Regions from separate parts of the Peribacillus sp. AS_2 genome, predicted to be linked through region 2. Evidence: riboswitches for the same ligand, from Rfam matches in the RefSeq annotation. Region 2 holds a riboswitch; the other holds the start of a gene.

Region 1 (15,794 bases), on a different contig from region 2:
TTCCCCTGGTGAAAGGTACGAATAATTTGATCCGCAAATGGAATGAAGGCTTTCCCTTTTTCGGTTAAAATAATCCCTCTTCCCTGCCTCTCAAATAGTACTGAATCGAGTTCACTCTCAAGCGTCTTAATTCTTGCCGAAACCGTTGGCTGTGATAAAAACATCGCCTCTGCGGCTTTATGAAAACTATTAAGGTGAACAACATACATAAACGCTTCAATATGATCAATATTCATTTAGCCAACTCCTTTTTCCAAAATGAACGCAAAAAGCTCCTGTTCGCTTATCGCGTTCAGGAGCTTTCGGTTATCCAATCAGCTCATCCTCTTATAATAATTCTTTCTCCGATTTTAATCTGATAAAACCAATAAGTAAAGTATAATTTAATTAACTTAACAAAGAATCATTCAAGGGACGCAATCTATTATGCAGATGAAAATTTAAGGATTCTAAGTAAATAAAACGAATAATCCCATTCTCTCTCTGCCCGCTTTTCAGCCCTGAGTGTGTATCTTTTTTTAAAATTTGGATTGAACTTTTCCAAGCTGTCCATCCTGTCAACGTTATATTTTTTTCTCCTTATAAAATAGAAAAGAACGGTCATCCTAATGGAGCAATAATGACATAAGGAGAGGAAACTACATGCCTCAACAACAAATTGATATCAATCAATTAAATCAAGCAAACGTTACTCTTACGCAACTTTACTTTCACAAGCAATTGAAAAATCTTCCTCTGATCCAACTTTGGTACAAGAAGCCATCAAACAAACTGCTCAAGAAATTGCCCAAGCCCAATCTTCCGTAAATCAGGTTTACAATACAGTACAAGCTCAGCAAGCGGAATGATTCTGGGGATTATCTCGATTAATTGATTCAAAACAAGAATAAAGAGGCCTATATCCAAATTCAGGAATAGGCCTTTATATAACGAATGTATTTGGTGAAGCCAAGCTTTTTCAACCCCACTTATTTAATGGCGGTATGCTTTGTGGGAACTTAAACGCATTGTATGGATCATACCTCGTTTTCACTTCCCTAAGCCGTTTGAAATTTTCTCCATAATACGCAGTTGGCCAATCTTTGATTAGAGTATCCGGCCAATTCACATAGTCACCGGTAGTAAATGGTGACAAGGCATGCTTCAGGTCCTTGATCCAACGAATGTTTAGCCGCTCTTCTTCTGGATTGGTCCATGTAGCCTGATACTCCTGGGCGATGATGGCATCCCGATAATAAAAAGCTGTCTCCTTTGGATCTTTAAGGCCCGCCACTCCTCCTAGGGATTGGTGCCAAATGGCTGCATTTTCATTTGGAGCATTTCCTAAAAAATGTTTCATAGTTGCGATTGCTTGCTGTGGAAAAGTTTTTTCAATGAAAGATCCTGACCTCTTTCGATGCGCCGGTTGATTTCCAGCTGGATAATCAAAGAATCTTACGGCTTCAATGTATGGGACTTCCTTTATCATGACATTTATTGGTGAACCGGTTTTTGTCAAAGGCTTTAATAGCTGCTTCAATCTATGTGACGTTCCCACAAATTCACCTTTAGCAAAAATTTCGTTTGCTTCCTTTGCCTTGAATTCTATTTCTGAAGTTAAGCCTTCATCAGCTTGAGTGGCCCAATCCTGCCAGGCTTCAAACACCGCTTCGAAATCTTCCCACTCCCATGTGACGGAGAAAACGGAAACCCTTGATACGGGGGTTACCCTGAAAGTAAGAGAAGTGACTATGCCAAAGTTTCCCCCTCCTCCCCCGCAGCATGCCCAAAATAAATCACTATTGATTTTCCTATTCGCTTTAATGAGTTTGGCTCCCCTCTTTCCACAAGCCCTTACCATTTCTATTTCAAGTAGATTGTCACAAGTAAGTCCAAAGCGCCTCGTTAACATACCTATTCCACCGCCAAGCGTAAGACCTACAACACCAACACTGCTTTCGGTCCCTGCCGGAATCGTCGTGCCATAGTTCCATAACGTATTATATACTCGCCCTAAATCAGCTCCGGCTTCAATTTTTGCGATCATTTTTTCTCGATTGACCTTGATATTGTACATTTCACTAATATCAATGACTAGACCGCCATTCACTAATGAAAAATTTTCATAACTATGCCTGCCGCTCCTAACCCGGAAAGGTGCATGATTTTCCCGGGCCCACTTCAATGAATTCAACACATCATCGGAATTTTGACAAAACACAATGACCTTTGGGAATTTAGAAAAACTTAAGTTATTATTTATCCTGGCACGCTCATACTCAGCATCATTAGGTGTAACGATACGACCGGTAAGCTTTGTTCTTTCCAAAAGATAACCCCTTCCTCGGGTAAATATGTAACATCCTATGAAAAAAACTGGCATGAAGATACAGTCCGCTTGCTGTCCCTCCCTTGTTACGAGGTCAAATTAGCTACACTCGTGAGTTTCGCTGTTTTACTCGTTAAATCAACGTCTTCTCGTGAGTTTCGCTGTTTTACTCGTGAATTCAACAACTTCTCGTGAATTTCGCTATTTTACTCGTGAATTCGACGACTTTACTCGTGAATTTCGCTATTTTACTCGTGAATTCGACGACTTTACTCGTGAGTTTCGCTGTCTTACTCGTGAATTCCACAATTGATCTACAAGGAAAAAAAAGGCCCTTCTCGAATTAGAGAAGGGCTTTTTACTAGAATTTCTTATCCTGAAATCTCATCATCGGATTTAACATCCAATGGTGTTCGTTTATCCATTTTCAGCATGTAATAACTTGCTATTACCAAGGCTAGGAAAACGATCCCGACAACCAAGGAAATCCTTGTACTAGGATTGATCCACATACCTACCAGCACCATCAGTAAAAAGGCTATTGTCGCATAGTTACTGTAAGGGGCCAACGGCATTTTGAACGGATGTTTCTCCATTTTAGCGGCATTTACCTTTCTGAATTTAAGCTCACTGATCAGTAAGACAAACCATGGAATCATCCCAGGCAAAACACTCGCACTGTACACATAAAGGAATACTTGCGGCGGTGCAAGGTAATTCAGGATAACTCCGATGCCCAATCCTAATAGTACAGCGATCGTGCAATATGCCGGAACTCCATTTTTAGATACTTTAGCAAAGACTTTCGGAGCTTGGCCATTCAATGCCAGTGTGTAAAGCATACGACCTGCACTGAAAATCCCACTGTTGCATCCAGACATCGCCGCAGTGATGACCACAAAATTAATGATGCCTGCCGCTGCAGTGATACCTATTTTGGCAAAGGTCGAAACAAACGGACTGCCTAAGTCATCCAGTTGATCCCAAGGGAATACAGTCACGATGACGAAAATGGCACCAATGTAGAAAATTAAAATGCGCCATATAATTGATTGAATCGCTTTTGTTACGGTCTTCGTTGGGTCTTTCGCTTCCCCTGCTGTGATGCCGATAAGCTCAACGCCTTGATAGGAAGCCACGACAAGTGAAAGCGCAAAGAAGAATCCTGTCCAGCCTCCCGTAAAGAAGCCGCCATTTTCCCAAAGATTCGATAATCCAATCGCATCCCCGCCATTCCCTATTCCAAAGAAGATAAGGCCCAGGCCGGCAACGATCATCAATATAATCGTTATGATTTTTATAAGTGCAAACCAGAATTCAAATTCCCCGAAGGATTTAACGGAAATGAGGTTGGCCGCTCCCAAGATGATCATGGCGACCACACCTGGTATCCAGGCCGGTAACTCCGGGAACCAATATTGCATATACAAGCCAACCGCAATGATTTCAGACATTCCGACGATTACCCATTGAAACCAATTGCTCCAAGCAGTCATATAACCTGCCAAAGGATGTATATAGCTGCTCGCAAAGGTTGCAAAAGAACCTGTAGTCGGTTCTAAATAAAGCATCTCACCCATGGAACGCATGATGAAAAATATAAAAATACCTGCAATGGCATAAGCAAGCATTACAGAGGGCCCGGTCCATTTGATCGTGCTCGCAGATCCCATGAATAAGCCGACTCCGATGGTTCCGCCCAAAGCTATCATTTGAATGTGACGTGCTTCCAGCCCTCTCTTTAATTCCTTGTTCGACATGATTAACTCCTCCAGATGCAATATCGGTAATGCTTTTCTATCCTTACCACGAACTTATTAATTATTGCAGTTAGAAATGCTCTATCGAAAAAATACCAATAACACTTCATTTATGTTTTCTTATCTTATAATAGTAAATATTCTGTAAAAATACAATTGTATTTTTGAAATAAACAGTTGCCAATAATATCTTGTTGATTTTTCTAATCTGAAAATATCATTTTAAAAAAATGATGTTCAGTATTTTATTATAGTGATCGTTCATAATGAGTAGAAAACAATCACTTCTGCTTAGACCTTAAGTTAAATACAGACCACTATTAAACTACAGATAATGCCTGTTTCATTTCAAAAAATTTGTTGACCTACCGAAAAATAGATGATAGAATTCCAATATTATTTTATAAGCATAATGAATGATCAAGCAGTGGAAAATCATCACTGGCTGACATTTCTTCACAACCGCATACAAGCAAGCGATGAATGCTATGGATGACACTATAGCAGGAGCAGCTTCTGGAGAGACTGTACAAGATGCAGCGCCGAAGGATTCACAATCTCAGGCAAAAGGACAGAAGAGTAACGAATGATATATTGTTATTCTGAACCCTTTAAGAGATTGGTATTATCCAATCTCTTTTTTTATTGTCCATTTTGTGGTTGGACTAAAAACAACAACTTTAAAACCAATGGGAAAGGCAAGCTGGACGAAAAAATTACGTCCCTCTCTCCAAGACCATGCAGGTAAACTCATTCACTACCAAGACTATAAAAAGACGGGGGCGTAAGAATTGGCAAAACAAGAATTAAAAAGAGATTTAAAAAATAGACATGTACAACTGATCGCAATAGGGGGAACCATTGGCACCGGTTTATTTTTAGGTTCCGGAAAAGCCATACAATTAGCAGGTCCTTCCATATTATTCTCTTATATGATAATAGGGATTGCCTTGTTTTTTGTGATGAGGGCCCTGGGGGAATTGCTTTTATCCAATGCAGGGTACACATCATTCACTGAATTCGCAACTGAATATGTCGGTCCATGGGCCGGCTTCGTGACCGGTTGGACATATTGGTTTTGTTGGATCATGACCGCAATGGCCGATATCATAGCTGTCGGTGTTTATATGCAATATTGGTTTGATGTCCCTCAATGGATTCCGGCTCTGCTTTGTCTGGTCATTCTGTTAGGATTGAACCTATTGACCGTTAAGATCTTTGGCGAATTGGAATTCTGGTTTGCCATCATTAAAGTAATCACGATCATCGCCTTGATCATCGTAGGAATTTTCCTTCTGATCCTCGGCTTCAATACCAATACCGGAACGGTTTCCCTAACGAACCTTTGGAATCATGGCGGCATGTTCCCCAATGGCATTTCCGGATTCCTGTTATCTTTACAGTTGGTCGTCTTCTCATTTGTCGGTGTCGAATTGGTCGGGGTTTCTGCAGCAGAAACGGCGAACCCGCGAAAGAACATTCCATCTGCCATCAATAAAATCCCTGTCCGGATTTTGCTTTTCTACGTTGGTGCACTATTCGTCATTCTCTGCGTCAACCCATGGACACAACTGGATGCCACAAGCAGTCCATTTGTAGAGGTCTTTGCGTTAATCGGCATTCCAGTCGCTGCAGGGATCATCAACTTCGTCGTTTTGACCTCCGCTGCTTCTGCATGCAACAGCGGTTTATTTTCAACGAGCCGAATACTTTATACGTTAAGCAGGAATGGTGAAGCCCCAGCTAAGCTGGAAAAATTAAATAAACAGGCTGTTCCGAGCAATGCCTTATTCACATCCACAATCGTTGTATCAATAGGGGCATTATTAAGCAAGCTGATACCGGAACAGGCATTTACTGTCGTGACCACCATCAGTGCCATCTGTTTCATATGGGTATGGAGCATTATCTTGATCTCCCATATCAAATATTCGAAAACAAGGCCTGACCTAAGAGCCAAATCGACTTTCAAGGCTCCTTTTACACCTTTTGTCAATTACGTCATTTTAGGCTTATTCCTGTTCATCCTTATTGTTATGCTATTCGCTGAAGCTACACGGCTATCATTGCTCTTGACCCCAATCTGGTTCATCCTCTTGGTGATACTATATAATTATCGAAAAAAAAGATAGCTAAAGGAAATAAAGCCTTGAACTCAATATGAATTCAAGGCTTTATCTGCATATGAACATATTAGGCCTTCGGCTTTCTGCACACTTTTGCTAAAATATATCAGGCAACTGCATTAAATTTTATATCAAAATAGTGTAAGCTAATATATACTATCGGACCTTTTCCGTCATGTATGAATTTTCCATCCGGTTTGGTTCACCCATCCATCAGTGGCATTGAAGAATGAACCCCCATTGGTGGGCGTTTCACTTTATTTAAAACGGAGGGGGTTTTTTAATGAAGATTATATATATTCTTACACTAGTTCCTTTTATAGGCATACTGGGATTTCTACCTTTTGTTAATAAAATAGAACCATATGTATTAGGGATGCCTTTCAATATGTTCTGGATGGCTATGTGGGTGGTCCTTACCTCTGCCATACTCGGCATCATGTATAAGCTGGATCCCAGGAATCGGGAAGGTGACCAGGAATGAATATTGCTCTCTTAATCATTTTAGCATTTTTACTTCTATCGATATTTTTAGGAATACGCTCTTCAAAAGGAAAAGATATGGACTTGGAACAATGGACGGTGGGCGGACGCGGTTTTGGTGCGATATTCGTCTTTCTGCTGATGGCTGGGGAAATCTATACGACCTTCTCCTTCCTTGGCGGCAGCGGCTGGGCTTATGGCAAGGGCGCACCCGCTCTATATGTTCTAATTTACATTACTTTGTCTTACGTATTATCCTATTGGCTCCTGCCGGAAATATGGAGATATGCCAAAGAAAATAAACTGATGTCTCAATCCGATTTCTTTGTAAGCAAATATAAGAGTCCCAGTTTAGGAATTTTGGCTGCACTTGTCGGTGTGGTGTCGATGATCCCAGTGATCGTCGTGCAGCTGAAAGGATTGGGGATCATTGTCTCAGAAGCATCTTATGGTGCCATCTCAATGTCTGAGGCAGTTTGGATGGGGGCGATCAGCCTTACCATTTATGTGATGATCTCCGGTATCCACGGTTCAGTTTGGACCGCGGTCATTAAAGATATCATGATGGTCGCCATAATAGGATTTTTGGGGATTTATCTGCCGATACATTACTTTGGGGGATTTCAGCCGATGTTTGAAGCGGTTGATGCCGCCAAGCCTGATTTTCTAAAGTTCCCTGATCAGGGGCTTAGCGTATCATGGTTCATCTCCACGGTAATATTGCTCGTATTCGGTTTCTATATGTGGCCGCAAGTTTTCAGCGCTGTTTATTCAGCACGCAGCGGCAAGGTATTTCGAAAGAACGCCATCATCAGTCCTTTATATACACTCATGCTGTTATTCGTCTTTTTCGTTGGGTTTACAGCTATATTGAAAGTGCCCGGACTCGTTGGTGCAGATGCGGACCTCTCATTGCTGCGCCTTTCGATCGAGACCTTTGATCCATGGTTTATAGGCATAATCGGCGGCGCTGGATTGTTGACCGCATTGGTGCCGGGATCCATGCTTTTGATGAGCGTCGCTACACTGCTCGCGAAAAACGTTTATAAGGAATTTGCACCTGACGTATCCGATCGCCATATTGTACGATTGGCAAAGTTCCTTGTGCCAATCATTGCCCTTATAGCCGTTTACTTCACCTTAAACGGCGGCGAAACGATGTCGGCATTAATTCTTATGGGATACAGTCTCATCACACAGCTCTTCCCATCCCTTCTCTTTAGTCTGAAAAGGAATAATCCGATCAATAAATTTGGCGCAATCGCCGGCATCATTACCGGATTGGCCATCGTAATCTGCATTACACTCAGTCAATCGACAATAGGGACCTTGTTTCCATCCTTGCCGCAAGCAGCAAAAGATTTGAATGTGGGAATCATTGCATTGGCAGTCAATTTCATTGTAATGATCACGGTGAGTATTGCTTTCAGAAAGCACGCGGTTCAGTTGGAACCTAAATCCGTTAACGATATATGAAGCAAATTTTGAAACTGGTTATGGATCAATAAACATTGGAGGCTCAGTCAAAAGACTGAGCCTTCCTTATTCTCGGCTTCCAAGCATGATGTCCTTTACCTCAATATTGTTGATGGGAAACCTTATTTTAGACTATTAATCTTTTCTGTTTATAAACAAATCTCCTATTTTAACTAATAAATACAACGAAAAAATAATCATCAAGGTTCTGGATACTACCAGACCATCCATAGCTAAATCATATCCACCTCTTAATAAGACTTCCGGATTCAAACAAAAAGTAATCGATATTACGAAAGCTATTAAAATCAGGATAACACCGAACTGAGATCTATTTGACATTAACATTCCGCCTCACATTATATTTTTTTCCAAATAATAGCATTGTTTTTAGGGATAATCTACATTCATGGTCACTGGGGATGACTCAGTTGCATTAAAAATCCAAAATAAATAGCCACCCTGATAAAGAATGACTATGTATCATAAAATATGAAGCTTTCTTAGTAAAATGCATCGTATTGCTTCCGAGCCAACAAAAAATACTCTCTTCAGAAGATTCGGGCTTTTATTCGTGAGTTTGGAGCAAATACTCGGGAATTTCATGCTTTTACTCGTGAGCTTGGAGCAAATACTCGGGAATTTCATGCTTTTACTCGTGAGTTTGAAGCAAATACTCGGAAATTTCATGCTTTTATTCGTGAGTTTGAAGGTTAAAGCTCATTTTCTTTTTAGCCCGTACCTTCAGTAATCCACTAAAGCCTTCCTGCCATCATTCAATTCTTTGATCACTTTCTTATATTTCTGCAACTCTTGTTCCAGTTTTTGTTTTCTATTTAAAATCATTCTCGTAACCTCTTTCGGGGAGGGCCCGCCTTGAATGCTTCTGATTTCCACAAAATATTCGGGAGAGATTATTTTTTTCCATTCATCTTCTGCTATGTTCACTGATACGAATTCATTGATGATCTTATTGATTTCTTGTGTGTCCCAATCATATAGCTCTTTCCCTTCACTAATCGACTTTTTTGCAATTGTACTTGCTATGGAATGGGCTTTTCTAAAGGATATGTCGTAATCTCTCGAAAGGGTATCCGCTAATTCAGTAATCGTTATACTGGATTTTGCGGCCATTTTCTTTGTATGTTCTTCATTTACTTTCAAAGTCGACATGACGGCATACATTAGTTTCATGACACGGCCTGCATTCGAAAAAGCCCGATATAAATGTGGCTGTAAATCATCTTCCGTATCGACGATATCACCAAATGGTGTATTGTGAATCATATTCATTGCAGCAAGTGCATCACCATACGCACTGCTTGCAATCGAACGGGAATGTTCAATGGAGACAGGATTCCTTTTTTGCGGCATGATGCTGCTCACTTGAACATAAGGGTCCGCCACGTGAAATGTACCAAACTCCCTTGTCACATGCTGCAGGAAATCTTGGATCCACCTTCCGGTATTGACCATGCACGTCATGATGGCAGTTGCGGTTTCCAATAAATAATCTGCCCCGCCAATCGAGTCATAGGAATTTTCAATCACCGAATCAAATCCAAGCAGTTCAGCCGTACGGTTCCGACTGATCGGAAAACCGGTGGTCGTTAACGCGGCTGCACCCAAAGGGGATTGGTTAACCGTTTCATAGGCTGCCCATAACCGGCCAATATCCCTTTGAAGCACATCATAAATGGCTAAAAAGTAATGTCCTATTGTAGTCGGCTGAGCCGGTTGGGTATGTGTGTAACCTGTAATATAGGTTTCTGTATGTTTTTCAGCCTGCACCAAGAATGCTTCACTCAATTGGTTTGCATAGCCAACCAATTGGAGCAGATGACCTCTCAAAACAAGCCGGTACATCGCAACCCCCATATCATTACGACTGCGGCCGATATGAATCTTCCCAGCAAGTTCATGGCCGATTTCCTCACCGATCTTTGCCTCCATCATGAAGAATAAGTCTTCGAATTGGGGCTGATAGGTCAACTGAGCGAGATCTGTTTGGGCCACTTTCCGAATCCCATCAAGCATGGTTTTCGCCTCTTCATCTTTAATGATCTTTTGTTCCGAAAGCATGATGACATGTGCCCGATGAATATCGAACATTGCATCAAATAAGTAATCTCTTTGATCATTAAAAACAGGCATCAGCAGCTCTCTAACATAGGTTTTTCCGGGAAAGACACTACCTTCATTTTTGATAAATTGTTCAAGCCTGCTCATCTTTGAACCTCCGATTTATAAAGCTTTTTCCGCTTTGATTCCAAAAAACTTGTTCGAAATAAAGAGAACGATTACAATCAGCGTGATTTGAATCATCCCATAGGCAGCGGCCTGCCCCATATTGAACATCCGAAGCTGATTCATGATTTCAATGGATATGGGCCTGTTTGAAATCGTGTACAACAGGACCGAGGTCGGGAATTCCCCCACAGATTCGATAAATGCCAATAATGTCCCTGATAAAACACCAGGCATAATAATCGGAAATATTACCCTTCTGAAGGTATAAAACCACTTAGCCCCCAAGTTTCTGGCTGCTTCCTCAATCGAATCATCCAGCTGCTCCAGAACGGCATTAGTCGACCGGACAACGAGTGGAATATGCCTGATGAAATAGGCAAGCGGCAAAATCCAAAATGTGCCTACCAAGATTTGACCGAAAGAAAAAATGCTAGGTTCATTGAATGCGAATATCAAGTTCATCCCTATGACCGTTGCAGGCAACGCCCAAGGAATCATGACTAGAATATCGACAAAGCTTTTCCCGACGAATTTCCGTTTGACAAGTACATAGGACGCTATGACCCCAAACACCAGATTTGCCAACGTAGCAATAAACGCCATCAGTAAACTATTTCGTAACGGCTTGAAGATATTAGGGTCTTCAAACAAAAGCCTGTAATTTTCAACATTAAATACTGTGGGATACGTTTGAAATGTCCAGGTTCCATCCGGCACAAGTGAAAGCAAAAGAATCGTAAAGTGCGGTAAAAGCAGAATAATTACGCCGATGACCCCCGTTACGACCATCACCCATTTCATAACCGGGTTCTTCACTTCACTCCTGTGTGCCCCAATCCCTTTCGAGGCCATTCGATAATCCTTCCTATTCTGATACCAACGCATGAATAATAGAAATGAAATCGAAACGATGGATAGAATGACCGATTGGGTAGCGGCAATTTCCATATCACCATTGATTTTTGAAAAATAAATTTGCAGGCTTAACACCCTGTATCCGCCAGCTAATAAAAACGGAGCACTGAAAGAAGCCATCGATATCATGAAAACAAGTAAAGAGGCGGCAACGATTGCAGGTGTCAATAATGGAAATGTCACCTTCCAAAAAACCTTTAATTTATTTGCTCCTAAGTTATAAGCGGCTTCTTCAAGTGATGGATCTATTTTATTGATTGCAGCGGATACGGTCATATAAAAATAAACATACATCGTATAGGCATGCACGATAAGAATTCCCGGTACCCCGCCAATCTTGAATGGAACCTTATCGAGACCGAACAGGTCCTTGATGGCATTTGGAATCAATCCCGATTCTCCATATAAAAACATAAAGGCCATTACCCCTACCAATGATGGAAGAACAATCGGCAAAATCGCTGCTGATGAAAAGAAGCTTCTGCCGGGAAAATCGTAACGGTTAAAAATGAAAGCGAGCGGAATGCCAATCAAGGCACTGACCAATACACTCAAAAAGGATATATAAACAGAATTCCAAAGAGCCTCTAAGTTCGTTTTCGATTCCTGTACGAAGAAGTCCTGATAATTTCCAAGGGATATCGTTCCGTCTTTTTGCAGACTTTCAATAAAGGTCCTCAATGACGGGTAGAGTACATATGCTATGAGCACCAATACAACTGGTATAAGGAGCCAAACCGTCAATCTCGTATCACGATTTTTAATCATGGCGCATCACCGCTTATGACAGGGATAAGACGCAGCTGTTTCTCGGGAAGCTGGACATACACTTCCTTTCCTTGATAAAAGTATCCAAAATCATGGGTGTTAAATACGTCGACCCTTAGTAACACGTCTTGAACATCCACCATGACATTCACAACAGATCCAAAGAATTGGACGGAATTTATTTTACCTTTAAAGATATTCGTTCCTTCTTCGATCACATCCAGAATCCTGATTGCTTCAGGACGAATCGAAACAGCAAGGTCAGCATCACTCTGTATGATTGAAATTCCGTCCCTAGCTTGATTTTCCACCTTCAATTTAATCGGTTTTTCACTAGTCTTAAGGACAATCTCTATATTATCTTGTTGAACTTTTTCAACTTGAACGGGCAAAAGATTAATCTCGCCTATAAAACTCGCCACAAAATCATTGGCCGGCCGATTATAAATTTCTGTTGGCGTCCCGACCTGGTGACATACACCATAATTGAACACAGCGATTCGATCACTCATGGATAATGCCTCAGCCTGATCATGAGTGACATAAATGGTGGTAATCTTATAATCACGCTGCAGCCTTAAGATTTCCACTCTCATTTCATCACGAAGCTTGGCATCCAGATTACTTAATGGTTCATCCAGCAGTAATATTTCCGGTTCAATGACCAGTGCTCTCGCAAGGGCCACCCGCTGCTGCTGTCCTCCGCTTAACTGGCTCACTTGACGATCCGAGTAGCTCTCCAGCCTGACCTTTTGGAGGGCATCCAGCACTCTCTTCTTTAAGTCAGCAGAAGAAACCTTTCTCACACGTAAGCCAAACGCTACATTTTCAAAAACAGTCATATGGGGAAAGAGGGCATAGTTTTGAAAAACCATGCCTGTATTTCTTTTCTCCGGAGGTACACGCGTCATATCTTTGTCGCCAAATCGGACGACACCTTTAGTTGGATAATAAAAACCGGCAATCATCCGAAGTGTTGTCGTTTTACCGCAGCCGCTTGGACCAAGAAAGGTAAAAAACTCGCCTTCTTTGATGTCCAGATTTAACTGGTCAACAGCTATCGTTTTCCCGAAGGCTTTTTGGACATTCTCTATTTTTATTGACGCCATCCAAACGACACTTCCTTATTCTTTAATTTCTTTATCTCCACTTTTAATATTTTCGTCCCAGTATTTCATCCACTCGTCACCTTTTTCCTGGAATGCATTCCAATCAATATCCATCTCTTTAATTTCCGTTTCCGTGATCCATTCAGGTAAACCCTTCACATCACTTCTGGTCGGAATCCTGTAAAATTCTTCTGCCAAAGTTTTTGCGGCTTCTTGTGAATTCACGAATTCATAAAAGGCTTCAGCCGCTTTTGGATGCTTGGCACCTTCAACGATGGCGATACCTTCTGTCAATACTGGCGTTCCGCTTTCTGGAATGACGAACTCAAATGGATAATTTTTATTTTCCTTCAGCATGACGACATCCGGCATTGCCCAAACGGAAAGTGAGCCCTCTCCTTTGGCTACCTTGTTATACATCATTTCCGGATTCGCGGAATATTCCTTCGTGTTTTGGTCGAGCTTCTTTAACCAGTCATACCCTTCTTTCGGATCATTTGTATCCTTATACGTACGATAGATCATCGCAGAAAAAATTGTCCTCATCGTTCCCGAGGCTAACGGATAGCGGATGATGATTTCGTCTTTCCATTTCGGATCAAGCAGCTCATCCCAATCTTTCGGTACCTCGTCTTTTGATAATTCTTTGCTGTTATACATGATGACTTCCGGTGTCTGGCTCGTCCCTGTCCAATACCATTCCGGATCGCGGAATCCTTCATCGAGACTATCGGAATAGCTAGGCTTATAAGCGGCCAGCAGCCCATCATCCTTTGCTTGATTGAAGTTCGTGGAAGGTGCACCCCACCAAACGTCTGCCTGCGGATTACTTTTCTCTGAACGAACACGGTCAAGGATTTCCTGAGACCCCATATCAAGCCACTCAACATCAATACCATACTTATCTTCGAACTGCTTTTCGAATTTTGATAAAATATCTTTGCCATGCGGTGAATAAACAACGATTTTATCTTCGAGCTCGCCCTTTTCGCCAGCATCCGAATTCGTTTTCGTATCTGTACCGTTACATCCCGAAATTAATAGTGCTGCCGATAAGGTCAGTACTGAAACAAGCGACTTTTTCCTATTTTTCATTAATATTCCCCCTCATCGCGAAAATTCAAAATGCCATCATGTTCCCTTAAAAATAGGGAAACCGCTCCAAGCACCCCTGCGTTTTCTCCCAGTTGTGAAGTTTTCATTTCTACTAAACTTGGAAGATATCGATCAACGACCTCCCGAATTCTAGGTAAAATGTATTCAGCAGAATTTAATACACCACCTCCTAAAATGATCACCTCCGGATTTAGCAAACTAGCCGCATTGACAATTCCGCAGGCTAAATGTTCGATGGCTTCATTTATGATGGCCATAGCTGCAGTGTCTCCTTTTTTTGCTGCCAAAAAAGCATCCTCCCCCGATAGTTCGGAAGATTTGGCCCGTTCGAATAAAAAATGGTGAGGATCCTTGAGGACCTCCCTGGTGAAGTGACCGCCAATCGACTTGCCTCCTGCGACACTTTCCAAATAGCCGTATCTATGGAAAATCGGCTTGAATTCACGTTTTATATCCTCTTTGTCCGTCACCATATATCCCATTTCCCCAGCGGCACTGGAAGCTCCTCTGTATAACTGGTTATTCAAGATGATGCCGCTTCCGATTCCCGTGCCAACCGCAATGAACAGTAAATTCCGCTTATTTTGTGCATTACCCAGCCACTGTTCACCTAGTGCAGCCGCGTTTACATCATTGTCCAGAAAGATGGGGAAATCAAAATAACGCTTCGCTTCTGCTATAAATGGATATTGTACCCAGCCTAAACTCGGTGCCTCTATTACTAATCCGCTTGCCGTTTGCGTAATGCCAGGGATCCCGACTCCCATCCCCAATATCCTTTCCTTCGCAATCTGATTCTTTGCAATTAACCGCTCCGTTTCAATCGCCATTTGTTTAAGCAGCCCTGAATTTAAATAAATGTTTGTTGAAAAACTAGTGTCAGCAAGGATGTTGCCGCTTAAATCGCTTAAAACGATTTTCACTTTCGTCCCGCCTATATCGACACCGATGATATAGGCAGCCTTTTCATTAAAAAAGAGCTGGATGGGCCTCCTCCCGCCTTGAGATGAGGATACTCCTATTCCTTTCTCGAATACCCATTTCTCCTGTATAAGTTCATCCACAGCCTGAGAAACAGTTGGTTTACTTAGCTGAAGCTTAACGGCGATTTCAGCTCTTGAAATGGGTGAACATTCTTGGATGCATTGAATAATTCTTTTTTTATTTACATATTTTTGATGACTGGGTGTCCTTTTAAAACTCATCACATCACGGCCTTACATTATTTGGTTAGTAAATCTTCCTAATTAAGTAAAAATATAACTTAAATAATTTCAACGCACAAGTTTTTTTCGGAACATTTAAAATGTTCGATTTTTAATAGTTACTTCGAATTATTTACATTTATAACCATTGGTGCTATTTATTAGATAGGTTTTTTTATCTGGTTAGTTAGAAAACATTACTAACCCACATTTTTTTTATAAAAGTTGAAGGGGGTTAAAAGAAGAATGAAAAAAGCTTTGTTATCGTTGTTTTCCCT
Region 2 (15,794 bases):
GCTTCTTTTATTACAACCGACATAATTCCCTCTCCTTTATATGTTTCATGATCCGTTCTTGCTGCCGCAAAAATCCTTATGTAGCCTTACATGTCCGTTTCGCTTAACAAGTACCCTAAATTTATCATAGCGAAACTCAAAAATCAATATATAGTGTCGCATTAAATATTTCAACTACTATATATTGTGTTTGTTTTGAATAACTTTTTATTTTGTCAAACGTTAAATCAATTAATATAGTTAGCAAAAGGGAGGAAAATGTCGATTTATAATAATTTTTCATCAGATTTCAATTAATTTGGACCTTGCTTTTTCCCCATCCCTTTTAGGGCTTATCCCTGCAAGGGATGTGTTATTCGGTCAAACAAATCTGAAAAAACTTTTTATTATCCACTCTAATTATGCTTCCTCTATCTCATGAAATTCCATTCATCGCTTTCATATTTGCTTTCTGTAATGGCCTTCACTTCCAGCAATTGCTTTTCGGTGAGGACATATGGCTCTAAATCGACCGAAAGTCCTTCGGCAAAACCTTTTTCGAAAGCTTCTTTCGCTTCAGGGATGGTTATCTTTCTCCCGGCAATGTCATTCATGGCCACAGCTTTGTTTTTTAAGTTTTTTTGCATTCTCTCTTTAACCCTGTCATTTGAGAATTTAAATACGCTAAAGAGCTTATCATCATCAAGCTCAAGCAAAATGGACCCGTGCTGAAGGATGACGCCTTTTTGCCTGGTTTGAGCGCTGCCAGCGACCTTCCTGCCCTCAACGACCAGTTCATACCAGCTAGGTGCATCAAAGCAGACGGAAGACCTGGGCGATTTTAAAGCCGCTTTTTCCTGTTCGCTTCGAGGCACGGCAAAATAAGCATCCAATCCAAGATTCCTGAACCCCATCAATATTCCTTCAGAAATGACACGATAAGCTTCAGTAACGGTGGTTGGCATTCCCGGATAGGATTCTGGAACGATTACACTATAAGTCAATTCATGTTCGTGCAGTACCGCTCGTCCTCCTGTCGGCCTGCGAACAAAACCAAGGCCCTGCCTTTTGACCTCTTCCAGATCAATCTCCGCTTCTGCCTTTTGAAAATAACCGATCGACAATGTCGCTGGATCCCAGCCGTAAAATCGTATGATCGGCGGAATTTCCCCTTTGCTTTGCCAGTTTAACAGGGCTTCGTCCAGCGCCATATTAAAAGCCGGTGAACAATACCCCGAATCTATAAAACCCCATTTTTCTTTAGTCATCCTTACCCCTCGTTTCGATAGACGTTTTTCAATCCCCCACAAAAAACTCACATGTAGTAGTTTAACAGACTTTAACACTCTAAAAAAGAAAGTGCTATCAAGTCATGAAGAATTTGATGAAAATTCTTTTTGATTATTGGGTAAAGCAATTATATAATAAAGATTGTCTGTATTCGTTAAGGTAGAAGGGAGTTTTTATGTTTGGAAATATTATATACACTGCTCATCATCCTCGGAGTGGTTATTGCGTATTCACTTTTTAATTGGTACCGCCAGCGTAAAATCGTTAAAACACTAACACAGGACGAATTTATCGCCAACTACAGAAAAGTGCAGCTAATTGATGTGCGGGAACCGAATGATTTCGAAAATGGTCATATCTTAGGCGCAAGAAACATCCCTATGACTCAAATGAAAACCCGCTTGGTCGAAATTAGGCCGGACAAGCCTGTATATTTGTACGCTCAAAGCGAAATCATCAGCGGCAGAGCTGCAGCCATGCTATACAAAAAGGGCTACAGGGAACTTTTTCACTTAAAGGGCGGTTTCAAAATGTGGACCGGGAAAATCAAAGCAAAGAAATAAGACCCCATCTCGGCATGGGCTCTTTTTAATTCCATAGCTCAAGTAAAAGAAAGTCAACTGTTGGACTTTAATGGAATCTTACATAAACATGAAAAATCCCCGCCGGCAGGCAGGGATTTTTTCGTGTAAGCTACTAATCTAAGCTTGATAACGCAATACGGGTTTTCTTGCAGCAAGAGTTTCATCAAGCCGCTTTATAACGGTTGTATGCGGAGCTTCCTGAACGATTTCCGGAGTTTCTTCCGCTTCCTTGGCAATCTGGATCATCGCATCGATGAACGCATCCAGCGTTTCTTTTGACTCGGTTTCAGTCGGTTCTATCATCATTCCTTCTTCCACGTTCAACGGGAAGTAAATGGTTGGAGGATGATACCCGAAATCCAGCAATCTTTTAGCTATATCGAGAGTCCTTACCCCCAATTTCTTTTGCCGGCGTCCGCTTAATACGAATTCATGCTTACAATGACGATTATATGGTAAGTCAAAATAAGGTTCCAACTTGCGCATCATATAATTGGCATTGATGACCGCGTTCTCTGTGACGGCTTTAAGGCCATCAGGACCCATTGAACGGATGTACGTATATGCCCTCACGTTTATTCCGAAATTACCATAATAAGGTTTTACCCTGCCAATGGATTGCGGACGATCATAATCAAGGGCGAATTGCTCACCTTGCTTGACTATAAGAGGTTTAGGCAAGTAAGGAATCAAGTCGGACTTCACACCTACAGGACCAGAACCCGGGCCGCCGCCGCCATGCGGGCCTGTGAATGTTTTATGGAGATTTAAATGAACCACATCAAAGCCCATGTCACCCGGTCGTGCTTTTGATAGGACTGCATTCAGATTCGCTCCATCATAATAAAGCTTCCCACCTGCATCATGGACAAGTTGTGCCATTTCCAAAATATTTTCTTCAAACAATCCCAATGTATTGGGGTTCGTCAGCATCAAGGCCGCCGTATCAGGTCCGACAACACGTTTTAAATCTTCAAGGTCGACTAACCCATTTTCATCGGACTTCACTGTAATCGTTTCTAGTCCGGCAACAGTGGCAGAGGCAGGATTCGTACCATGGGCCGAATCAGGTACAATCACTTTCGTCCGTTCTGTATCGCCATTCGCTTCGTGAAAAGCGCGAATCATCATCAATCCTGTCCATTCACCGTGGGCACCTGCTGCAGGCTGTAATGTCACTTGGTCCATCCCGGTGATTTCCGTTAAGTGTTCCTGCAAATCAAATAATAGTCCCAATGCTCCTTGTACAGTAGCGGGATCTTGATATGGATGGATATGGGCAAAACCGTTGAAACGTGCCACATTTTCATTTATTTTCGGATTATATTTCATCGTGCATGAACCCAGCGGATAAAAACCCGAATCCACCCCATGATTCCGTTTGGAAAGTGCAGTATAGTGACGCATGATATCCAGTTCGGACACCTCAGGAAGCTTTGCCTCTTCTTCACGGATGTAGTCGGCAGGAAGAATTTCTTCGAGCGGAATAGTTGCAACATCCATTTCTGGCAGACTGTACCCGATCCGGCCGGAAGTACTGATTTCAAAAATGAGTGATTGATCTTGATTATTCATGTTGATCCCCCAATTCCTGCGCAAGTGCATCAATTTCTTCTTTTGTTCTTAGTTCAGTTACCGCAACCAGCATATGGTCTTTCAATTCAGGATAAACCGTCCCTAAATCGAAGCCGCCGATCATCCCTTTTTCAAAAAGGTTTTCATTGACCTCTGAAAACGGGGCAGGCAGTTTAATGACAAATTCATTAAACGAAGGACCGTCGAAAATCACTTCCAGCCCTTTTGCCATAATTGCTTTTTTCGCATAATGTGCTTTTTGTATATTTTGCACGGCCATCTCTTTGACACCCTTTTTCCCAAGCGCGGTCATTGCAACAGAAGCTGCCAAGGCATTCAAAGCTTGATTGGAACAAATGTTGGATGTGGCTTTGTCACGGCGAATGTGCTGTTCACGAGCTTGAAGCGTCAGGACAAACCCTCTTTTTCCATTCTCATCGACCGTTTGACCGACGAGTCTGCCCGGAACTTTCCGTACAAGTTTATTAGTAACCGCAAAATATCCACAATGAGGGCCACCGAATGCCGCTGGAATGCCGAATGGCTGAGCATCCCCCGTTACGATATCTGCACCGAGTGCACCAGGGGATGTCAAAGCTCCCAATGCAAGCGGATTACTGGAAACGATAAACATGGACTTGACGCCATGAATGATTTCTTCCATTTCTTTCAATGGCTCGATCCGGCCAAAAAAGTTCGGGTATTGCACGATCACTCCTGCAATGTCATCATTCGCCAATTCCCTTAAAGCAGCTAAGTCCGTCACACCGTCTTTATGAGGAATTTCGATCACTTCCACGCGTTGCCCTTTTGCATATGTCTTCACAACTTCTCTTGATTCAGGATGAACGGTTCCTGAAATGAGAATCTTCTTCCGCCTTGTCTGTCCTGAAGCAAGCATCGCTGCTTCAGCCAGCGCCGTCCCGCCGTCATACATGGAGGAGTTAGCCACATCCATGCCCGTCAATTCACATATCATCGTTTGATATTCAAAGATTGCTTGAAGTTCGCCCTGTGAAATTTCAGGTTGATACGGTGTATACGCCGTATAAAACTCAGAACGGGAAAGAACATGATCGACGATGACCGGCGCGTAATGGTCATAGACACCCGCACCAAGGAAGGAAGCATAATTTTTAAGGTCCGCATTCTTTGCAGCAAGCCTTGATAATTCTTTCATTAATGCAGGTTCAGATTTAGCAGGCTTGATATCGTATTCTCCTTGAAAACGAACGCTTTCAGGGATATCATTGAAAAGTTCTTCAGCAGTGGATACCCCTATCGCTTCCAGCATTTCTTGTTTATCTTGCTCTGTCATGGGTAAATAACGATGTTTCATCTAATGACCATTCCCCTCTATTTACGTGGTTTTTTATAAAAAGGTGTTTGTATTATAACGGCTTTCAAACGTTTGGAACGGATTTCCACTTCGACTTCCGCATCCAGCACCGAAAATTCCTTATCGATAAGTACCAATCCAACGTTTTTCTTCAATGTTGGCGATTGGGTACCAGTCGTGACCTCGCCAATGACTTCATCACCGCTGTAGACCTTATACCCATGACGTGGAATGCCACGGTCAATCATTTCAATTCCCACAAGCTTGCGGGGAGCCCCTTTCTCCTTTTGCTCAGCAAGAACGGCTTTCCCGAAAAAATCAACTTCCTTATCCACTTTTACTGCAAAACCAATCCCGGCTTCTATCGGGGTGATGTCAGCTGAAAGCTCCTGCCCATACAGCGGCAGTTTCGCTTCAAAACGCAGGGTATCACGAGCACCTAAACCAATCGGCTGAACCCCCTCTTCCTTACCGGCATCCATAATCGCCTTCCAAAGGGCAGGGCCATTTTTACTGTCGCTATATATTTCAAAACCATCTTCACCAGTGTATCCAGTACGGGATACCAGCGTGGAGATACCGTTAATCATGACATTATCCTTGAACCTGAAAAATCCAATTTCACTTAAGTCAGTACTTCCCGATAGTTTTTGTAATATCTTTTCTGCAGCTGGTCCTTGAAGTGCCAGCTGTGTATAGTCACTTGATACATTCGTAATTTGGGCATCTTCCGTTAAATTAGCTTGCAGCCAATTGAAATCTTTTTCTGTATTCGCTGCGTTGACCACGAGCAGATAGTCGTCCTCAGCCCTTTTATACACGATAAGATCATCAACCGTGCCTCCGTTTTCATAACACATGGCGGTATATTGGGCCCCGCCCTGTTGCAGCTTTGATATATCATTGGTCAGCATCTTCTGTAAAAAGGAAAGGCTCCCAGGCCCCTTAACATCGACTTCCCCCATATGGGAAACATCAAATAACCCCGCTTTTGTCCGAACGGCTTCATGTTCATCCTTTATACCCGAAAATTGGACAGGAAGTTCCCAGCCGCCAAAATCAATCGTTTTACCTCCGTATTCACGATAAACCTCAAATAGTGGTGTTCTTTTTAAATTGGTCAAAAAATGACCCCCTTCAGATTTTTTTAAAAATTAATTGGCTTCATTATCAAAAGCTTCTTGTCATTACTCATCAGATACAAGCTGATTCATGATGTGAAAAAAGCACAAAAAAGGACAGAGAAAGCCCGTTTGAGCTTTTTCTCTGTCCTGAAACCTGAAAGTTTACCTATGTAATAGGTTTTCCCCTTTGGTGGCCGTCCCATAACGGGCGACGCTCTCCAGAGTTGCGTCCAATAAGAGTTCTTTTGCCTGAGAGATTCACTGCTAAGTTTGCTCCTTCGGCGCTACATCCGTAGTCTCTCCCCTTATCTTCACCCGCATATAAATGGTCTACCATTGATAGGAAGCCAATAAGCCCCAAGCATCGGTAAAACCTTTGAGCATAAATGGAATGCATTCTCTGCCAATTCTCCTAAAACTTCAGAAACCGTTTGACTGATCTCCTTCAGTAATCTTGGATAAATTAGGAGCCTATAGCCCATACTAAGAAAACGCGAACTGCAAAATCGATGTACAAACATTCTTTGCAGCGTTTGGAAATTGGAATTTTCTAAATATACTTATATCCTACCCTAAGAAACTTATCTCTGCAATATTTTTTGAAAAAGAAATATTTTTCTTACTTCACATATGAAATGTTCGGGTTTTGACCTTATATTAAGGAAATTATGATTTAAGAGGGAGTTATTTCTATGAAAATCAATATATCCTTCAATTCTGAATGGAATGACGAGTTTCTGCAAAAGATGGAAAATGACGGTCCATGGGGAAATTGGGAGCTTTATAAGTTGGCGGTTCAAATGGAGGAAAACCTTATCATCCCTGATTTTGAAGGTTTACAGGCGCCCAAGCACCTTCCTCAGCTAACCCCGCTTCCCCATCAATTGGAAGCGGCGAAGCAAGTAGTGGAAAAGATGAATGGAAAAGCCATTTTGGCTGATGAGGTAGGGCTGGGAAAAACAATTGAAGCAGGCTTGATCCTAAAAGAGTATATGATTAGGGGCCTTGTAAAAAAAGTATTGATCCTTGTTCCGGCTTCCCTTGTCACACAATGGGCATTTGAATTGAATACCAAGTTTCATATTCCGGCAGTCGTTCAGAGAAAAAGTTATGTCTGGGACTCCTGTGATGTGGTCATTTCATCCATTGATACAGCGAAACGCGCTCCACATCGAGATATCATCTTTACTCAGGAATATGACTTCATCATTATTGATGAAGCTCATAAACTTAAAAATAATAAGACGAAGAACTATGAATTCGTCCAAAATCTGAAAAAGAAATTTTGTTTACTCCTGACAGCCACTCCGATTCAAAATAAAGTCGAGGAGATATTCCACCTCGTTTCGTTATTGAAACCGGGCCACTTGGGAAATGCTTCGCTCTTTTCGGAAAAGTATAAAGGGAAGGGCCGGAACATCATTGAAGATGAACACCTAAAGGAACTGGTCAACACTGTCATGATTCGAAACCGGCGGGCCGATACTGGCATTGAATGGACAAAACGGCATGTAGAAACCATCACCATTGAATTTTCTCCAACGGAACAAGCATTGTATGATGCTGTTTCCAAATTCAAGCCAATTTCGGATGGATCAAAAGGAAGCGCCTTTTCGGCTCTCACTCTCCAAAGGGAAGCATGCAGCAGCAGAGAGGCTGTCTTTTATACATTAAAGAATATGAGAGATAAATACGATCAGCCTTCCCCTGATTTTTTGGCAAAGCTTGATGATTTATTTACTAAAGTGAATGAAACGGTCCAGAACTCAAAGGCTGAAAAAGCTTTGGAACTGATCAAGAAAATTGATGACAAAGTGATTATCTTTACGGAATATAGGGCGACTCAACTATATCTCCAATGGTACCTACAGCAGAATGGAATTTCTTCTGTTCCTTTCCGAGGCGGTTTTAAGCGCGGAAAGAAAGACTGGATGCGTGAATTATTCCAAAAGAATATTCAGGTATTAATCGCAACAGAAGCTGGCGGGGAAGGGATAAACCTTCAGTTTTGCCATCACTTGATTAATTTTGACCTGCCCTGGAACCCAATGAGGCTTGAACAGAGAATTGGAAGGATTCACCGCCTTGGTCAGGAAGAAGATGTGATGATTTATAACTTTGCCACGAAAAATACAGTTGAAGAACATATACTGAAGTTACTATACGAAAAAATAAATTTATTTGAAAAAGTAATCGGTGAATTGGATGATATTTTAACCAAACTGGATATTAACAACATTGAAGAATATTTAATTGATGTGGTCGGCGAGTCCAAAACCGAAGGCGAAATGAAAGTCAAGATGGATAATTTTTCATCGTTGATCCAATTCGCTCAATCAATGAAGGAAGGTGAGGTTCATGCAGCAACGGGAAATTCATGATTTTTTAATCACTTTCTTTAAAGCCAATGATTGTGAAATACTGGATAATGCACCAACCCACCTTACTGTGCAATTGACGATTGAGATGGATAAAGAATTAATGAACAGACCCTTTTATTGGCATTATCTAGAAAAAACAGGAGGTGTTCCGAACCCGGCACAAATCACTTTCATTACCGATCCAGAACAAGCTCCATCCGATTTAAAGGGAGAAATGATTCATTTTGGCTCCCCTCGTCTTCACCAGATTATTCAATCAACCAAAAAGCTGGCTGGGTATACTAGACTTTTTGAGAATACGCCTCCATCAAAAGGCAGAAATAATCCTTTGTTTCCTTGGCTGACCCTGAATGTGAAAATATCCTATCAATGCGACCGCAAAAAAGATACTTTCATGTCAATCGGACTGAATTTAATCTCGGGTGAAATAATGGAAGGGTTTCACCATCGGGTTTTACCGATTAACGTCACCCCGAAAATACCGGATTACTCCTTTACGCTTTCACCTCTGATCATGCCCAAGAGTGGATTGGCAAGACTTGATACATACATCAGAACCAGTTTCGAGGATGATGACCATTCCTGGGCGGAGGAAGCAATGCTGCGCTGGCAGAATGACTTGAATTTATTGGAGCATTTTTACAAGGATATGGACGAAAAAAGTGAAAGCTATTATACCGAAAAAGAAGCACTAAAAGCTCAATATGAACCCAACATCAGAATATCCATCATCAACGGAGGAGTATTTTACCTTTCAGATAGGGCGTTGGGATAAGTTAAGAACAAAAAAACAGATGTCCAAGTTCAGGACATCTGTTTTACTTTTTGATCGTTTTCCTTATAAACATCGACAAAGCAAAAGGGACAATGCCAAACCAATGTGACATACCCTGGTTTTTATCCTCTTTTCTGTGAAGGCGTTTTTCTTTTCGTTCTTTTTTCGTCAGATTGAAATACTCGACAAGCTGCTGCGTCAGATATTTAATATAAGCGTTTGTAGACATATAAAATCATCACCCTACGCAAAGTATGTCCGGTTTAGGCTTTTTTTAATCCTTTCCTTGCTCCCTTCACCGTAAACCTGTCGCGTTCCCTAATAAAATGGTGTTGATTTTGCTATTACACAGCTTGCTTCTCCAACCATTCTTTCACTTCCCCCGCTTCTTTATCGTATTGAATGATGACCCTGCCCTCTCGATCATTTTTAGTTTTGGAAGAAAACTCGATATAGACGTAAGGACCTTCTTGCTTCATTAAGGAATATCGCACCGCACCATTGGGATATGATATTTCCCCCTGGATGATTTCCGGAATCTCTTCGCCCCACTCTGCCGTCACATCCTTGATGGCTAGATGGACAAGATGGTCGGCCACAAGCGACTCTTCCACTTCTTTATAAAACTTTTTATCAATGATAAACTGGTCGATCATTAGTATCGTGAACATGATGAAAACACTCGCCACAATCATGACCATCGGGAAAACGACTCCTTTTTGATTATTCATCAATTTTCGTATCATTCCTAAAGAAAGGATGAAATCTTCGACTGAAAGTAGTCCCTGCTTTATCCGTTATATTTATAACAATGACACTGCCATCCTTATTGACCTGGAATTCCGAAATGTTCTGCAAGATGACCTCATGCCCCATACCATCCACTCGTCTTCGGACCTTATCTTCATATTGTTCCAGCGATGCTAATTGTTCACCTGAAAGCAAATATAATTTATTTCCCATTACATCTTGTGCTTTGGAACTCCGGACCTCCTGCTTCACTTGCATGGTAAAGACCTCCCACTCCTTAGGATGCAATTTATCAACGGACCTCATCTGGGTGTGAATGATCGAGAAGAGCTGCAGAACAAAAAGCGACGTCGTCATTAAAATCAATAAAGAAAAAAGCAATTCGATCATCGTAAAGCCATCATTTTTTCGCAGCGTCACAAATGGATTCCCAATTACCCGTTTCATGTTCATAGCGTACACACCCTTCAATCATTCCCGGGAAATCCCCATGGTCCCTCCAAAACAATTCAAAGCTTCTTTTTTTGTAAATGATTTCCTGACCAACTGCTTGAATCTCCCCATCCATGAACGCCGTCAATCTTTCATATAATAAATGGTGGGCTTCGGTCTTTACGGGAATATCTTTCCGCTGCGTCAATACCTCTTCAAGAATTGGTAAAATGGCAAGGGCCAGTAATATACAAATAGAAAATGCGGCCATCAGCTCAAGGTAGACGTACCCTTTACAATTTCTCAATCCGGAACCTCCCTTTACCGATATTGAGGACCAGCTTGTACTTTCCCTTTGAGGTATCAATCATAATCGTTCCGGCTTTGGATGCATTTCCATATTGATTAAAATGAAAGCTGAACCCCAAAGTGCCGCTTAAAAACTGGATATCCTCTGGTATGCTTCTCTCTAAAACGATCCCCTCTTTATAAGACGAAACGGTATAAATCTTTTCGGTATTATCAATATGGAGGTAAATCAAGCTCTTATGACTGATGGCATACTGTTGAGCATAGAAAAGATCTTCATGAAATTGTGAAAGAAAAAGCCTATTTTCCATTCCTTTAGTGAAGCTGGGATATAGATTAGGACCGATGGAAATTAGGAGTACAAAAATAGCGAGGACAATAAGGGTTTCAGATAGTGTATACCCACCATCGGAATGCCGTATATTCACTTCTCTCCTACTCAACGACCGTTATCTTTCCTTTACTATCCAAACTAATTTCATCCCCATTAGGGCAGGATGTCTGTTTGAGATAGCCTTGACTTTCCAATTCACCGATACTTTCGGGCAGTTTAGCATTATCGATTTCATAAGCCTGCACCTGTGCTTGGGCCATCTTAACGAAAGCTTCACATCCTTTAGACTGGATTGTGGATTGGTTTTTCGTGATATTGGGGATTGTTATAATCAAAAGGATGGATATCACCAGTAAAACAATAAGCATTTCTATTAGGGTAAAACCACGTTCATTCATCACTTTCTTCAACATATCATCATGCTCCTAAAAGCATCTGAATACCAGATGACCTTCGGGCATTTTCACCTCCGGAATACAAAAATGAAATCCTATAAACCTTCGAGCAGTGAGAACATCGGCAGCAAAACCGCCAAATAAATGGACACGATCAAAAGACCTATCAGTGAAAACATTAGAGGCTGAATGATTTTCAAGATTGCATTCATTCTCTCTTCAATTTTCTCCAGTATAAAACGACTGTAATGAAGTAACTCGGCATCAAGTCTGCCGTATTTTTGACCATTTGCAGCGACCACCGGTAAATTCCCATCAAAATATGGGAGCTCCCGAAAAATCATTTCCAGTGATCTGCCCTCGATCAGATCATCCTTGATGATATTGCAAAGTTTTTGGTAAAATGGCTGCTGTTGATTTAACGAGAATAATTTGATGCTATCGTTAATCGATAGTCCTCCGGAAAGCAAGCCACTGAATTGGCTTGCAAAAAAATAGGTTTCGTATAATTTAATGAACGTCCCGAATATCGGAATTCCCATCAAAATCCTTCGCTGTCTTAATGGGCATAATCCATTGAACCAAAATCGTTTGAGTGCATACAAGAATAGGAGCAAGCCGAGTAATAAGAAGGGTAGTGCTGGAAGAATGAACGTGGAGGCTGACATTAATCTTAAGAGAATATGCTGATCGACATCCATCGTGAAATAGATGGTCTGGAATTGGGGAAGGAGAACACTCTGAAGAATATAAAAAACGATACTTACAAAAAAGACTAAGAATACGGGATACACCATTAACTTTTTTACTTTATCCATATCCTCGATTCTTTTCTTCCAATATCGCCCTCCTTCTTTCAACGCCCGTTCCAGGTCGCCATATTGTTCTCCATAAAATATATAACTTACAAGCTGCGGATGAAAATTAAGATGGGTCAGCACCATGTGCAACGGGTAGCCGTTCCTTAAATCGGCTATAGCCTGAGTGAAGTCTTCCGCTTTCTTCTTTGATTCCTGAAACTCAAGAAAATGTAAAGCTTCCGCCAAAGGATAACCATGATTCAATAATTCACCTAGCTTCGAAATAAAGACCGCCTGCTCTTTTACCTTCCATTTACTTTTTGGTTTCATGGTAGACCAGCCGTTCATATTCCTGAGATCCAACATAGCCCATCGCAACCGCTTTTCCGATTTCATCCTTTAATTGGCGGTAGCTGACCGTTGCCATTTCTTTTTCATCTCCCATTATCCGGAGAACTTCAGCCAGGCTTTTTCCATATAGCAATTCATATACACTTGCCCTTTTATTCCTTGCAGTCATTTTGCATGCTAAAGCACAGTCCCCTTTACACGGAAGACATCGCAATTCAACCAGCCGCTGCGCTGTCACGCCAATCAAAGTCTGTTCAACCTCAAGTAAGCTGACACCAAATTCCAGTAATCTGGAGATGGCGCCCTGGGCGTCCCTCGTATGCATGGTCGTTAGTATCAAATGACCGGTTAATGCGGCACGGACTGCGATTTTGGCAGTTTCTGCATCCCTGACTTCCCCAACCATGATCACGTCCGGGTCATGCCTCAGAACAGCTTTTAGGCCGACTGAATACGTAATGCCCGCCTTTTCATTGATTTGGACTTGCAATACCTTTTCGGATACATTTTCAATGGGATCTTCAAGTGTAATGATATTTCGATTGATCATCTCATGGGCGTGGTGAAGCAGGGAATATAGTGTCGTGGTTTTCCCACTGCCGGTCGGGCCGGTAAATATGAGCATGCCATGGGAATGCTTCAGGAGTGCAATCAATTTTTGAACGGTGTTTGGAAATAAGGATAACTGTTCTAGAGGAAGAATATTCTGTTGGGGTATTAAGCGGATGACCAAACTTTCGAGATGGGCAGTGGGTAAAGTGGAAAGGCGGAGTCCGACCACCTGGTTAGCCAAATTGATGGTGATGGCACCACTCTGGGGCCTCCTTTTCTCCCCTATATCCATCGAGGCAAGGAACTTCAAATGAGCGATCAGCCTTTCAGCTTCAAAGAATGATAATGTTTCCTGGGGAACAAGCTTATTGTCTATCCTGAATTGGATGTGAGGCCCCTCTCCGCGAAAAAAAATGTGGATATCCGATGCCGATTCCACGATGGCACGGGTTAGTATTTTTTCTGCGGTCTTTTCAATCGATATCAATTCATTCATCACCTCCTATGTTTCTTGTTTTATTGATTCGACAATCCACGACAAATTCCTGCTTCAGAATAAAAAAAATTCCCGAAAAACTTCGAGAATCATCTCACATGCTTATTTTCAAATCAAGTCTCCGGGAAACCAAATTTCTTAATGCATCTACATTATGGCCAATCACCAGTTTTTCCCCGTCTATGAGAATGGGCCTTCTTAATAACTTCGGTTCTTTTGTTAATAATTGGATGACATCAGAAAGCCTCATTTCGTCAATATTAACTTGTAAGTCTCTGTAAGCTTCACTTCTTGTCGCCAAGACTTCATCAAGTCCCTCCGATGTCAATTCAAGAATTCTTTTTAACTCTGCTACAGTTGGTGTCTCTCTGAATAAATGTCGCTCATCGAAGGAAACTTGATTGGCGCTTAACCATTTTTTTGTTTTGCGGCAAGATGTACAGCTTGGATACGAAAAGAAAGTTAACTGTGCCATACTAATCACTCCCCGTTCACATTTTGTATACATTTATAGTCTATACAATTATTGTACAATGTTTGTATAATTAATGTATACATATTTGCTTTATAAAACCGTTTTAAATGTGAACGTTTTTTAAACTAAAGAGTGTTTGCCCTTTCCCTTATTCCATTTTTTTCTGCCTGCATTATAATGGACATAGGTAAACTATGGAATAGCAGGAGGGTGTAATGGAACAAACGTTAAAAATAACAAACGTGTTAGCTGATCCCACCAGATATTATATATATCAGCATATAGTGAACAACCATGGTGATGTATCGGTACAGGAAATCGCCGATTCATTCAACATCCATCCAAATGTTGCCCGTCTACATTTGTCAAAACTTGAGGATATCGATATGTTGACCTCGATTTCCCGAAAGACCGGGAGAGGCGGCCGCCCAAGCAGACTTTATCGATTATCTGACAAAGTCATACAGCTTCATTTTCCATATAGGAACTATCAGCTGCTTGCAAAGATTGCCGTCCAGTCGATGATGACATTAGGGGAACAAGGAAAACAGGCTCTTTATGAAACGGGAAAAGTATTCGGGGAGGAATTGATCAATCAGCAGCTAGCCCTGAACTCGACATCGATCGATCGGCTTGCTTTTGCGGAAAAAGTCAACATGCTTAAAAATGCGGCTACCATTGCAGGGTTATCTCCTGAAATACAAGCAAGCGAAGAAGAAAATAAAATATCCTTCCGTATCTTCAATTGCCCGTTTAAGGAAGTTACTGAAGTCGAGCCAGGAACAATCTGTTCCATGCATAATTCATTTTTAAAAGGTATGTTCGAAGCCTTGTTTGAGAATGTCACTATTGTGGAAATAGAAAATATGATGTCCAATTGTGCAGCATGCTCATACCAGGCTTCGGTTCTCACATAGAAACAAAAGGCATCCTTTACATTACCTTACAATTTCATTTATAATTATTTAGAATGTACACGACTAGACATAAGGAGGGATTCGGATGGAACGCATGTTCAGAGTATGTGGATTTTGGACAGGAATTATGGCCATTTTCTTTTATCTTGGCCATATGCATCAAACGTCTTTGCTTTTCTTTGCACAAACGATCTTTTTTGTACTTTTAAGTTATTTGAAATTATCCGAGCGCATGTATATCTATGTTTTCGGCGCCTATCTTACCGTTTTCTTTGCAGGATTTTCCTACTGGAGCGTATTTATGATGACTCCGGGTGCTGCTCATTAAGAACAAGCAATATTACATAACCCATGAATTTGGATTCATGGGTTTTTACTTGTCACCATTCAGGAAAGATCCTTACATCATCTGCTAAATTTTTCGATTGAAGCAACACTTTGAAATGTTCACTAAATCCCCCAGGAACAATCAGCCCCCGGATTGCCCGATTACGCTTTGCCGTTTTCGAGAATGGATCAGTTCCTTGATGGTCCTTCAATTCCTCTAGTATCCCTGCTTTAAGCAAGAATTCATTTTGAAGAAAAAGCCCTCGATTGGAAAGATCCTTTCTTTTTCCAATCTCGATTAATGTGTCAAAATGGATATGTGTCGTCAGATCCATATCACCAGGATACATAAGTGCATCTTTAATCATTTGATGCCGATAATAGCCCCTCAAGCTCCCTTGAAGATGATCAGGCTCCTTCCATTCCCTATCGGTATAGCCATAATCAATTGTAAGGAGAATACCCGATTCGATACAGGATACGATCTTTTCATATTCACGGATCATGTTTAGCGGAACTTCGTATCGTTGTTTTTCATTTAAGGTGATTTTTCGTTCAGTAAGGTAAGAAAGAATGTAAGGGTTTTCCAAAGGTTCTCTCTCTTCTACC

What was found. A riboswitch is a leader RNA that binds a small molecule or an ion and turns the genes downstream of it on or off. The one in region 2 is predicted to bind glycine.
Region 1: linked by a shared signal. The riboswitch ahead of OTG27_RS13155 (amino acid permease) and the one ahead of gcvT (glycine cleavage system aminomethyltransferase GcvT) in region 2 are both predicted to bind glycine.

What each region holds. Positions count from the first base shown of each region.
Region 1 covers NZ_JAPTGA010000006.1:215,266-231,059, reverse strand. Annotated here, with positions in the region: gene OTG27_RS13180 (LysR family transcriptional regulator) at 1-236, opposite strand, end outside; gene OTG27_RS13175 (hypothetical protein) at 643-807, shown strand; gene OTG27_RS13170 (FAD-binding oxidoreductase) at 959-2,308, opposite strand; gene OTG27_RS13165 (hypothetical protein) at 2,481-2,621, shown strand; gene OTG27_RS13160 (amino acid permease) at 2,680-4,068, opposite strand; glycine riboswitch at 4,575-4,653, shown strand; gene OTG27_RS13155 (amino acid permease) at 4,860-6,200, shown strand; gene OTG27_RS13150 (DUF3311 domain-containing protein) at 6,478-6,678, shown strand; gene OTG27_RS13145 (sodium:solute symporter family protein) at 6,675-8,153, shown strand; gene argH (argininosuccinate lyase) at 8,898-10,382, opposite strand; gene OTG27_RS13135 (ABC transporter permease) at 10,398-12,086, opposite strand; gene OTG27_RS13130 (ABC transporter ATP-binding protein) at 12,083-13,195, opposite strand; gene OTG27_RS13125 (extracellular solute-binding protein) at 13,211-14,290, opposite strand; gene OTG27_RS13120 (ROK family transcriptional regulator) at 14,290-15,516, opposite strand; gene OTG27_RS13115 (NEW3 domain-containing protein) at 15,763-15,794, shown strand, end outside.
Region 2 covers NZ_JAPTGA010000007.1:80,090-95,883, forward strand. Annotated here, with positions in the region: gene OTG27_RS14170 (vitamin B12-dependent ribonucleotide reductase) at 1-23, opposite strand, end outside; gene OTG27_RS14175 (lipoate--protein ligase family protein) at 411-1,247, opposite strand; gene OTG27_RS14180 (rhodanese-like domain-containing protein) at 1,449-1,832, shown strand; gene gcvPB (aminomethyl-transferring glycine dehydrogenase subunit GcvPB) at 1,971-3,428, opposite strand; gene gcvPA (aminomethyl-transferring glycine dehydrogenase subunit GcvPA) at 3,421-4,767, opposite strand; gene gcvT (glycine cleavage system aminomethyltransferase GcvT) at 4,785-5,891, opposite strand; glycine riboswitch at 6,032-6,115, opposite strand; glycine riboswitch at 6,119-6,206, opposite strand; gene OTG27_RS14200 (DEAD/DEAH box helicase) at 6,584-8,272, shown strand; gene OTG27_RS14205 (YqhG family protein) at 8,250-9,047, shown strand; gene OTG27_RS14210 (YqzE family protein) at 9,091-9,276, opposite strand; gene comGG (competence type IV pilus minor pilin ComGG) at 9,392-9,778, opposite strand; gene comGF (competence type IV pilus minor pilin ComGF) at 9,771-10,250, opposite strand; gene OTG27_RS14225 (hypothetical protein) at 10,198-10,536, opposite strand; gene comGD (competence type IV pilus minor pilin ComGD) at 10,523-10,966, opposite strand; gene comGC (competence type IV pilus major pilin ComGC) at 10,974-11,285, opposite strand; gene comGB (competence type IV pilus assembly protein ComGB) at 11,363-12,397, opposite strand; gene comGA (competence type IV pilus ATPase ComGA) at 12,381-13,466, opposite strand; gene OTG27_RS14250 (Spx/MgsR family RNA polymerase-binding regulatory protein) at 13,561-13,941, opposite strand; gene OTG27_RS14255 (helix-turn-helix transcriptional regulator) at 14,157-14,858, shown strand; gene OTG27_RS14260 (DUF2626 domain-containing protein) at 14,944-15,186, shown strand; gene OTG27_RS14265 (class I SAM-dependent methyltransferase) at 15,239-15,794, opposite strand, start outside.